DNA from 2 places in the Acidovorax sp. FW305-C-20-28 genome. Region 2 is predicted to be linked to the other one. Evidence: predicted binding sites of a transcription regulator. Region 2 holds the regulator's gene; the other holds the start of a gene.
The links. Region 2 encodes HrcA, which represses chaperone genes, less so after heat shock. Its sites were predicted from a motif close to TTAGCACTCNNNNNNNNNGAGTGCTAA; they were not measured.
Positions count from the first base shown of each region.

Region 1: the regulator HrcA is predicted to act here: its motif matches at 3,012-3,038, upstream of rpoH (RNA polymerase sigma factor RpoH).

Region 1 is NZ_JBYSYM010000020.1:94,420-100,011, reverse strand. Features, by position in the region: gene AC3WOH_RS21975 (WG repeat-containing protein) at 1-2,756, opposite strand, end outside; gene rpoH (RNA polymerase sigma factor RpoH) at 3,069-4,010, shown strand; gene AC3WOH_RS21965 (Bug family tripartite tricarboxylate transporter substrate binding protein) at 4,154-5,230, shown strand; gene AC3WOH_RS21960 (type II secretion system protein GspG) at 5,442-5,592, opposite strand, start outside.
Region 2 is NZ_JBYSYM010000029.1:75,348-80,939, forward strand. Features, by position in the region: gene AC3WOH_RS27175 (hypothetical protein) at 1-964, opposite strand, end outside; tRNA gene AC3WOH_RS27180 (tRNA-Ile) at 1,333-1,409, opposite strand; gene hrcA (heat-inducible transcriptional repressor HrcA) at 1,461-2,459, opposite strand; gene AC3WOH_RS27190 (NAD kinase) at 2,623-3,528, shown strand; gene recN (DNA repair protein RecN) at 3,531-5,246, shown strand; gene rapZ (RNase adapter RapZ) at 5,236-5,592, shown strand, end outside.

The DNA of each region.
Region 1 (5,592 bases), on a different contig from region 2:
CGGTAGGCGTGCCACTCGCTGCCCGCCTCCGGCGCATCGGGCTGCTTCTTCTTGCGCGCGCTTTTCGCCAGCTCCGCGTCGATGAGCTGCGTGGTCACCTCCACCCGCAGGGCTGGGGGCACTTCCATGAACTGGTTCCAGGACTCCTGGAGCGCCGCAACGCAGACCTCCACGCTGCGCAGGGCCTCGGGAATCAGGGCCAGCGACTGGCCGTTGTTGCGCACCGCCAGCAGGCACAGCTGGGGGGTCAGCAAATGGGCCGGGATGGCGTCGATCCGGTCACCGCGGTAGCGCACGGCGGCTTCGGCCAGGGCGGGTGTGATCCTGGCGGGGTCGAGGTCGCGGATGTTGTCCAGACTGGTGCTGAGGGCGGCCTCTTCCACCGCGTCGGTGCGCAGCCAGTGCGCCACGGTGCGCAGGGGCGCATGCGCGCGCACGGCCGCCAGCGCCATCGCCGGCGTGAGCAGGCCGGCCCACACGCCGTGCAGGCTGTTGTGGTTCCACTGCCGGGGCACGCGGCTGTGCTCCTGGTCGCGCCAGTCCCAGTCGGGCTGGCCCGCGTACAGCGCGCGCGCCAGGGCCAGGCCTTCGGCCGTCATGCAGCGGGGCGGGATCTGCGTGGCCTTGTCCACCCCCTGGCGCACCAGGGCCTCCAGGCGCTCGGGCGTCTGCCAGCGCGCGGGCACGTCTTCCAGCGCTGCGGTCCAGTCGGCCACCGCCGCATCCACCATGGCGTCGTCCAGCCACTGTGCCGGCACCCGGCCGATGGAGCGGCCACTGCGGGCCACGGTGTGCAGCCATTCCTCGCGCGTCTGCGGTTCGCGGGGCGCCTCGGGCGGGTCGTCAGCACCCGCGCCAGTCGTGCCCCCACCGCCCCCACCGCCCTCCCCGGCCGGCAGGGCCTGCTGGCGTGCGCGCAGCGCCGTCTGCAGCGCATCCACGCTCGGTGCCGCCATCAGCCACAGCTCCCACCAGGCATCGCCGTCGCCAGAGTCATCCACCTTGTAGAGCGACAGCCACTGCTCGCGCGACTCACGCAGCACGCCGCTGTCTCCCGGCAGGGCGCGGCCCATCGGCACGGCCCAGGCGGGCGGCAGGTGGCCGGCGGGGTACCACCAGGGGACTTTGTGCTCGGGGTCCAGCACCGGCGGGCCATGGTGCGCGGTCAGGGCCTGCAGCACCGCCGCGTGGGCCTGCTCCACGGCACCGGCCAGCAGCGGGCCCAGGAACTCGTAGTGCCCGCTGTGTTCTTCGCCCAGGTAGGTGCGCGCCAGCCGCCGCGTGCGCACCGCATGGCGCACCGGGGCGGCGTCCTCGTCCGCTTCGTCGTCCTCGTCGCAGGCAGGCCCGCCCTCCAGCGCCGCGCCCGCCGCCAGGCCGTGCAGGCCAGCCTCGGCCTCGGCCAGCAGGGCCCGGGCCACGGCCACCGCATCCTGGTGCGCGGCGGGCTGGGGGTGGAAGAACGGCTGCAGCGGCCCCACGGCCCCCTCCTGCACCGCGCTGCGCCACAGCGGGCTGCCATCGGCGGCCTGCAGCACCACCTGCGCCCCCTCGGCCACGGCACGCCAGACCACGGCGCCGGCCCGGTCGATCCAGGCCACCTGGCCATCGCGTGTGAGAAACGGCACCAGCGGCGTGCCGCGCTCCTCGGCGGGTATCCAGCCCTCGGCGTCGGTCAGCGGCTCCAGCAGCAGCGCAGCGTCCACCGGCAACACGCTGCCATCGGCGTGCAACAGGCCCCAGGCCGCGGGGACGGCCTCGTCGCCATCGCCGCTGCTGCGGGTGCGCACCACGGCAAAGCCGCAGGCGGGCCGGAAATGGGTGCCCCAGGCCAGGGCCGGGGTGGCCAGCGGCGTGCCGTCGGCGCACAGAAAGCGGCTGCCTTCGGCGTCACTGGCCACCCGGCCGCAGGCCATGTACCGGGCCAGGTGGGCATCGCCCTGCACGGCGACCCGGCCCTGGGCATCGAGGTAGGCGCAATCGTCTTCGTCCCCATCGTCGGGCCCTTCGCAGTAGGCCAGGCCGGCGCTGTTGAAGGCGTCGATCAGCGCATAGCTGGGTGTGAGCACCCACTCTCCACGTGTATCTATCAGGCCCCAACGGTCGCCGTCGAGCGAGGCGGGGGTCACTTCCAACTCATCAAAGGGCTCGGCCGCCTGGAAGCGCGGCGCGATGGCCCAGCCCCCCTCCCGGTCCACAAAGCCGTGCAAGCGCTCGCCGCCCTGCGGATCCCACGGGACTGCGCGGGCCAGGCCGTTGGCGCCGAATTCGCTGAGGTCGTGGAAACGCGCCTCCGAGGTGAAGCGCCCCTCGCGGTCGAGGATGCGCCATTCGCCCTCGCCCACCCGCGCCGCCGACAGGCCGCGCCGGAACGGCCGCACATCCAGAAAGCGCGGCGCCACCGCCACCGCCCCTGCCAGGTCCACAAAGCCCCACAGCCCGCCCTGCTGGAAACGCGCCAGGCCGTCGACGGAATAGCCGCGCGCATTCTCCAGCGTGGGCGGCACCCGCCAGCGGCCCCCGGCATCGATGAAACCCCAGCGCCCATCCTCCGCCTGGGCGGCGGAGATCCAGCCCCCCTGCCCATCGGCGTGGAAGCCCAGCAGCGCCTGCAGCCCCTCGGCCGGGCGCGTGGCCTTGCCGGCGTGCACGATCACCAGGGCCTGGCGGCCACGCTCGGGCGACAGGGGGATGCGGGCGATCCAGGGGGCGGCGGGAGGGGTGGCGGCGGCGGTGGCGGGCTGGTGGGGGTCCATGGGCGTGAACAGGTGCTGTGGCCGCCGATGGTAGCGATACCCGCCCCCGCATCCGTCGCCGATCACCACACGGACCTGGGCCGGGCTCCTACACCCGGGCCCAGGCACGCTCCCTAGACTGTGGACAAGCGATTTTCGGCCGGCTTGGCAGGGCAAAGCCCGGTGGAAGGAACCTTGGGGACGCATGCCAGTCCATGGCAAATCGTGGCCCGGACACCCCGGCAATCACCCAGCCGCAGCAGGGGAACTTCGGCTTTAGCACTCACTCAAAGAGAGTGCTAATATCACGGCTTAGAGGAAAGGATTCCCGGAATGAACATTCAATCTGGAACCGTTACGACGACTTTGGCGCCCGCCAACCCATGGGCGCTGGTGCCCCCGCTGGGCAATCTGGACGCTTATATTTCGGCCGTCAACCGCCTGCCCCTGCTCACCCACGAGGAAGAGCAGACCTATGCACGCGCTCTCAAGGACAACAACGACCTGGACGCCGCCGGCCGGCTGGTGATGTCGCACCTGCGCCTGGTCGTCTCCATCTCGCGCCAGTACCTGGGCTATGGCCTGCCGCACGGCGACCTGATCCAGGAAGGCAATGTGGGCCTGATGAAGGCCGTCAAGCGCTTCGACCCCGACCAGGGCGTGCGCCTGGTGAGCTATGCCATGCACTGGATCAAGGCCGAGATCCACGAATACATCCTCAAGAACTGGCGCATGGTCAAGGTGGCGACCACCAAGGCCCAGCGCAAGCTGTTCTTCAATCTGCGGTCCATGAAGCAGGGTTTCAAGGCCGATGCGGCCGCCGCCGATGCCGCCACGCACCGCGACACCCTGTCGGACCGCGAGATCGACGCCGTGGCCGAGCAGCTCAACGTCAAGCGCGAAGAAGTCATCGAGATGGAAACCCGCCTGTCGGGTGGCGATGTGCTGCTCGACCCGGCCCCATCGGACGATGGCGAGCAGGCCTTCGGCCCGATCGCCTACTTGGCCGACGCCTCCCATGAGCCCACGGCCATGATCGAATCGCGCCAGCGCGACTACCTGGCCACCGACGGCATTGCCGACGCCCTGGCCAGCCTGGACGAGCGCAGCCGCCGCATCGTGGAAGAGCGCTGGCTCAAGGTCAACGACGACGGCACGGGCGGCATGACGCTGCACGAGCTGGCCGCCGTGTACGGCGTGAGCGCCGAGCGCATTCGCCAGATCGAAGTGGCCGCCATGAAGAAGATGAAGAAGGCGCTGGCGGAATACGCATAAGTATCCGCATAAGCATCGATCCGCTTCGCTGCAAAGGGCGCGTTACCATCGCTGCTTCGCGGTTGAAGCGCCTCCACCACAAGGGCCCCGTCGGGGCCCTTTTTTCTTGGGCGCGGCATCCGCTGCAGATCACTTTCAAGGAGATGCTCTTGTCACGCCCTGTTGTTGTTGTCGTTCCCCGCCGCGCGGCCCTGGCCCTGGCGATCGCCGCCCTGTCGTCGTCGCCCTGGGCCCTGGCCCAGCAAGCCCAGCAAAAGCCTGCTGCCACTGCCAAGCCGGCAGCCGCCCCGGCCGCAGCAGCAGCCCCCGTGGCCTGGCCCACCAAGCCCGTGCGCATCATCGTGGGCTTTCCGGCCGGCTCCTCGCCCGACCTCACGGCCCGCACAATCGCCGAGCCCCTGTCCAAGGCGCTGGGCCAGCCGGTCATCGTGGAGAACAAGGTGGGCGCGGGCGGCAACATCGGTGCCGACGCCGTGGCCAAGGCGCGTGACGACCACACCATCGGCCTGATGATCAACGGCAACATGACCATCGCCAAGATGCTCAACCCCGCCGTGCCGTATGACCCCATCAAGGACCTGGCCCCGCTGAGCTTGATCGGCACCTCGCCCCTGGTGCTGACCGCCCCCGTGAGCCAGCCCGGCGTGCCCGCCACGGCCGACGCGCGCGAATTCTTCGTGGCCGCCCGCAACGGCGGCGACAAGTGGAGCTACGGCACCCCCGGCGTGGGCACCGTGGGCCACATCGGCACCGAGCTGCTCAAGTCGCGCAGCAACATCAACCCCGTGCATGTGCCCTACCCCGGCTACCCCCAGGTGGCCACGGCCATGCTCGGCGGCCAGCTGCAGATGGCCCTGCTGCCCCCTGCCCTGGCCCAGGCCCAGGTCAAGGCCGGCAAGCTGCGCGCCATCGGCGTCACCTCCTCGGGCCGCAGCCCCCTGGTGCCCGACGTGCCCAGCCTGGCCGAAGCCGGCATCACCAACTACAACCTGGAGATCTGGAACGCCTTCGCCGCCCCGGTCACCATGCCCAAGCCCATCCAGGCCAAGGTCGCCGCCCTCATCAGCGAAATCGCCCGCAGCCCCGACGTGCGCAGCAAGCTGTTCCAGCAAGGCTGGCAGGTGGTGGGCACCTCGCCCGAAGGCCTGGCCAACCGCATCAAGGCCGACACCAACCTGCTGGGCGGCGTGATCGCCATGCGCGGCATCAAGGCCGAGTAAGCAAGCAAGCCAGGGCCACGGCAGGCCAGGCACGCACGAGGGAGGGCCGGCGCCCTCTTGCGTGCCTCCCTGCTCGCTTGCCTGCGCTGCAGGTAGCCCGCAGCCCTGCCTGCGCCAGCGGCCGGCAATCCACCGGCAGCGGATAGACGACCGAGCCACCAGGCAGACGATCCATCTATCTGTCTGTCTATCCGTCTGTCGGTCTATCGGTCTATCGCACAGGGAAGCCCAGGTCGTCGCCTCCCCCACCCTCATCCCGGCCATTGGGCCCCACGGACCGCAGTTGGAATGGGCGCCCACCATGGCCAGGGACGGCCCGGTAGACCAGGGGATGCCCCCATCCGTCTCGCACGGGAGAAGAA
Region 2 (5,592 bases):
GGGCCCAGCCATCGACCTTGCGGAAGAACCAGACGTCCGTCGTGTAGAACAGGCCGTTGGCGGGAATGCGCGCAGCCACCCAGGTGCTGATCTGTGGATTGGCCGCGACTTCTGCCGCGGACTGCGTCATCGTGATGTCCAGCTTGAGGGGCTGGCCGGCGGCGGAAGCCACCGTGGTGGTGACTGTCGTGCCCGTGGCCGGTGGGTTGGTCGTGCCGCCGCCGCCAGGAGGATTGGTCGTGCCACCGCCAGGGCTGGCTGCGTCCACGGGGTCCGGGAAGGCGCTGGTGGTCCAGGTGATGGCGTTGTAGCCCGCGGCGTATTTGGGCATGTCCACATCGATGGCGCCCTGGTAGTCGAAGAGGGCAGCACCACTCAGCTGGCGCACGTAGAGCCACTTGCCCTGGTCGGTGCTGCCGCGGTTGGCATCGAGCTGACCGCCCACGAAGCGCAGGGTGCCGCCGCCGTCGTGCACGACGAAATGGTCAACGTCTTGGGTAACCAGGCGTGCAAACGCGGTGTCGATGCGCTCACCGGTCTGTGCGGCTTGGTACTCGCTGCCACTCAGAGGAGCGGTACGCGTAGGCTCCTTGCCATAGCGCAGCACGAAGGCCGACTGGGTGCCCTGGGGGGCATAGCCGGAGAACAGGAACGAACGCGAACCTGCAGGAATGAAGATCTTGAACTCCTGGCTCTGCATCTGGAAACCAGTGAACTCGGGCAGGGAAAGGGAACCACCACCAGGGAAGGCGCAGCCGCCCGTGCCAAAGCCAATGGCACAGCCCGTCACGCCGGTAGGCGCGTACTGCGCCTTGAAGCCGACCTTGGTGTCAAAGGTGTAGTTGAAGGTGCCAGGCGCTGGCGGCAGCGCGATCTTGTGCGCAGACTGGTGCATCGAAACGAAGTTCGCAGCCTGGGCAAAGGTGGTCAGCGCCGACAAAAATAAAACAATGAGATACCGCATCGAGGACTCCAAAAATAAAAATGACCGGGCACGCGCTCGCGGCCCGCTTCACCCAGGGCCGCCATTTCGGGGGAGAAAACTGCGGATGCCAGGACCGTTTGGCCTATCGTTCTGACATGCACCACGCCAGCGCGCCGCAAGGCCCACCCCTGCAGGCCTGCAAACGTGACATAACGTGTCTTTGCATCGTAACGGTAACGTTGCATCACCGCAGTGATTCGGCGCACAAGTTACATGCAGATGCTCTGGCGAGCCCTCCCCGGGCAGGGGAGGGTGCAGGGGGTGGTAAGGCGGGGAAAATAGCGCGGCGCGAAACGCCAAGCATGCTGATAGCTGCAATTTTGATAGCAACTATGGCAGAAGGGATATGGTAGGGCGTGAGGGACTTGAACCCGCGACCAAAGGATTATGAGTCCTCTGCTCTAACCAACTGAGCTAACGCCCCTTGTACCAGACCGAAGATGGGGCACGCGGTATTGTAGGGGCAAGCAGGCGCTCAGCGGCGGTGGCTCAGCGCATTGGAGACCAGCTTGGAGGTGATGTCCACGATCTGGATCATGCGATCGTAGGGCATGCGTGTCGGGCCGATCACGCCCAGGGTGCCTACCACCTTGCCGTCCACCTCGTAGGGGGAGCTCACGATGGAGAGTTCCTCGAACGGCACGACCTGGCTTTCGCCGCCGATGTAGATGCGTACGCCCTCGGCCTGGCTGGAGAAGTCCATGAGCCGCAGAATCTGCGTCTTTTGCTCGAAAAGATCGAAAGCGCGGCGCAGATTGCCCATGTCGCTCGAAAAGTCGCTCACGGACAGCAGGTTGCGCTCGCCGGAGATGACCACCTCGTCCTGCGCCTCCCCCTCCGAGCCCACATTGACGGCCGCCTGCATGAGCGTGCCGATCTCGCCGCGCAGTGCATCCACCTCGGACTTCAGGCGCTCGCGCACCTGCTCCATGGCCAGGCCGGCGTAGTTGGCGTTGAGGAAATTGGCGGCCTCGATCAGCTGCGACTGCGAGTGATCGATGTCGGTGAAGATCACGCGGTTCTGCACATCGCCCTCGGGCGAGACGATGATCACCAGGAAGCGCCGCTCCGACAGGCGCAGGAATTCGATGTGCCGGAACACCGAGGTGCGCCGTGGCGCCATCACCACACCCACGAACTGCGACAGGTTGGACAGCAGGTTGGCGGCATTGGCAATCACCTTCTGCGGCTGCTCGGGCGCCAGCGGCGGTGAAATCAAAGGGTCACGCTGCACGGTCAACATCGTGTCGACGAACAGACGATAGCCCTTGGCCGTGGGAATGCGCCCGGCCGAAGTGTGCGGGCTGGCGATCAGGCCGAGTTCTTCAAGGTCGGCCATCACATTGCGGATGGTCGCCGGCGACAGGTCCATGCCGGAGGCGCGCGAGAGCGTGCGCGAGCCCACGGGCTGTCCGTCGGCTATGTAGCGCTCCACGAGCGCCTTGAGCAGCAACTTGGCACGGTCATCAAGCATGCGGTCGATTTTAATGAGGGAAGCGGGTGTTTCCCTGTCGCGTTTCGTCTATCGTTGTACAGAGAAGTCCGCATGGGATGCACTAGCATTGCGCAACTTGCCCCCGCCGGACGCAAGGCCTCGCCCAGGCTCCGTGTTCCCACAACAATGATGTAATTTGACGATGCCCTCCAATTTCCGCCATGTAGCGCTCATCGGCAAGTACCAGCAGGCATCGGCTGCAGGCGCCTCTTCCATGACCGAGGGCTCACGCCAGGCCCTGCAGGACATCGCGCAATTCCTGCAAGGCCAGGGCTGCAGCGTGGCCCTGGAGGCCGAGACGGCCGCCAATGCCGGCCTGTCCGACTACCCCACGATGGATGTGGACACCATCGGCACCCAGTGCGACCTGGGCCTGGTGGTGGGAGGCGACGGCACCATGCTGGGCATAGGCCGGCAGCTGGCGCGCCACAAGACCCCGCTGATCGGCATCAACCAGGGGCGGCTGGGCTTCATCACCGACATCCCCTTCGGCACCTACCAGACCACCCTGCCCCCGATGCTGCAGGGCGAATACGAGGAAGACCTGCGCCCGCTGATGCATGCCCGCGTGGTGCGCGATGGCCAGGTGGTCTTCGAGGCACTGGCCATGAACGACGTGGTCGTGAACCGGGGCGCCACCTCGGGCATGGTGGAGCTGCGCGTGGAGGTGGGCGGGCGCTTCGTGGCCAACCAGCGCGCCGACGGCCTGATCATCGCCTCGCCCACGGGCTCCACGGCCTACGCGCTGTCGGCCGGCGGCCCCATGCTGCACCCGTCCATCCCCGGCTGGGTGCTGGTGCCGATTGCGCCGCACACCCTGTCCAACCGTCCCATCGTGCTGTCAGACGCCACAGAGATCGCTGTCGAGGTGGTCAGTGGCCGCGACGTGAGCGCCAATTTCGACATGCAGTCGCTGGCCTCGTTGCTGCACGGCGACCGCATCCTCGTGCAGCGTTCCGAACACTGCGTGCACTTTCTGCACCCCCTGGGCTGGAACTATTTCGCTACGCTGCGCAAGAAGCTGCGCTGGAACGACGGGGGCTCCTGACCATGGCCCTGCGGCGCATCACCCTGCGCGACTTCGTCATCGTCCAGGCGCTGGAGCTGGACCTGCAAAGCGGCTTCACCGTGCTCACAGGCGAGACCGGTGCCGGCAAGTCCATCCTCATCGACGCCGTGCAGCTGGTGCTCGGGGCCCGCGCCGATGCCGCCCTGGTGCGCGAGGGCTGCCCCCGCACCGATGTCTGCGCCGAATTCGACGCCCCGGCCCACATCCGCCCCTGGCTCGAAGAGGCCGGGCTGGAGGGCGAAGACCTTCTGCTGCTGCGCCGCACGGTGGACACCCAGGGCAAGAGCCGCGGCTGGATCAACGGCACACCCGCCACGGCCACACAGTTGCGCGCGCTCGGCGAGCTGCTGCTCGACATCCATGGCCAGCACGCCTGGCAGAGCCTGACCCGGCCCGAATCGGTGCGTGGCCTGCTCGACGCCTACGCCGGCACGAGCGACCGCCCCACGGCCGAGCGCTGGAACCAGTGGCGCCAGGACCAGAAGGCCCTGGCCCAGGCCCGCGCCGCCCAGGCCACGCTGCAGCAGGAGCGCGAGCGCCTGCAATGGCAGATCGCCGAGGTGGACAAGCTGGCCCCGGGCGACGACGAGTGGCCCGAGCTCGATGCCCAGCACAAGCGCCTGTCCAACGCCTCGGCGCTGATGGACGCGGCCAACGCCGCCATCGCAGCCCTCTCGGGCACGGATGCCGAGGGCGATGGCGGCGCGTTGGACGGCCTGTCCCGCGCGCAGGACCTGCTGCAGGGCCATGAGCACCTGGAGGCCGAGTTCGCCAGCGCCGCCGACATCCTCAACTCCGCCGTGGCGCAGGCGGGCGATGTCGTGCATTCGCTGCACGCCTATCTGCGCCACAACGACCTGGACCCTGAGCGCCTGGCCGCCGTGGATACGCGCCTGTCGCTGTGGATGACACTCGCACGGCGCTACAAGCGCAGCCCCGTGGAGCTGCCCGCCCTGCTGCACGGCTGGAAGGCCGAACTGCAACAACTCGATGCCGCCGCCGATCTGGTGGCGCTGGAAAAGGCCGAGGCCGCCAGCGCCCGGGCCTACCAGGCCGCGGCGCGTGCCCTGTCGCTGGCGCGGGCCAAGGGTGCGCCCCGGCTATCGACCGCCATCACCCAGGCCATGCAAGGCCTGGGCATGGCCGGCGGCCAGTTCGAGGTGTCCCTGGGCAAGCTGGCCGAGCCCGCCGCCCACGGTACGGACGACGTGGCCTTCCTCGTGGCGGGCCACCCGGGCGCAAGCCCGCGGCCCATCGGCAAGGTGGCCTCGGGCGGCGAGCTGTCGCGCATTTCGCTGGCCATCGCGGTCACCACCAGCGCCCTGGGCGAAGCCCCCACCCTGATCTTCGACGAGGTGGACTCGGGCGTGGGCGGGGCCGTGGCCGACACCGTCGGCCGCCTCATGCAGCAGCTGGGGCGCGACCGCCAGGTGCTCACCGTCACCCACCTGCCCAAGGTGGCAGCGCGCGCCGACCACCACCTGGTGGTCTCCAAGCGCAGCGGCGCCAAGGGAACGGCCAGCCAGGTGGTGGCGGTGCAGGGCGAGGACCGCATTTCCGAAATGGCGCGCATGCTGGGCGGCGACGACTCCAGCAAGGTGACCGTGGCCCATGCGCGCGAAATGCTCGCCATCGCACCACCGCCGTCCAAGGCCCCGCGCAGCCCCCGAAGGAGGAAAGAGACCGATGGCGCTTGAGATTGTGCTGATCACGGGCATGTCCGGCTCCGGCAAGTCGGTGGCCCTGCATGCCCTGGAGGATGCGGGCTATTACTGCGTGGACAACCTGCCGCCCGAGCTGCTGCCGGCCTTCGTCTCGCTGGAGCACCGCCACCATGGCAACCGCGTAGCCATTGCCATGGATGTGCGCAGCGCCACCTCGCTGCCGCTGGTACCGCTGGAACTGGACCGGCTGCGCAAGCAGGGCGTGGTCGTGCACTCGCTGTTCCTGGACGCGACCATCGACACCCTGGTGCGGCGCTTTTCCGAGACACGCCGGCGCCACCCGCTGTCGCACGACGAGCTGACCCCGGATGCGCTCAAG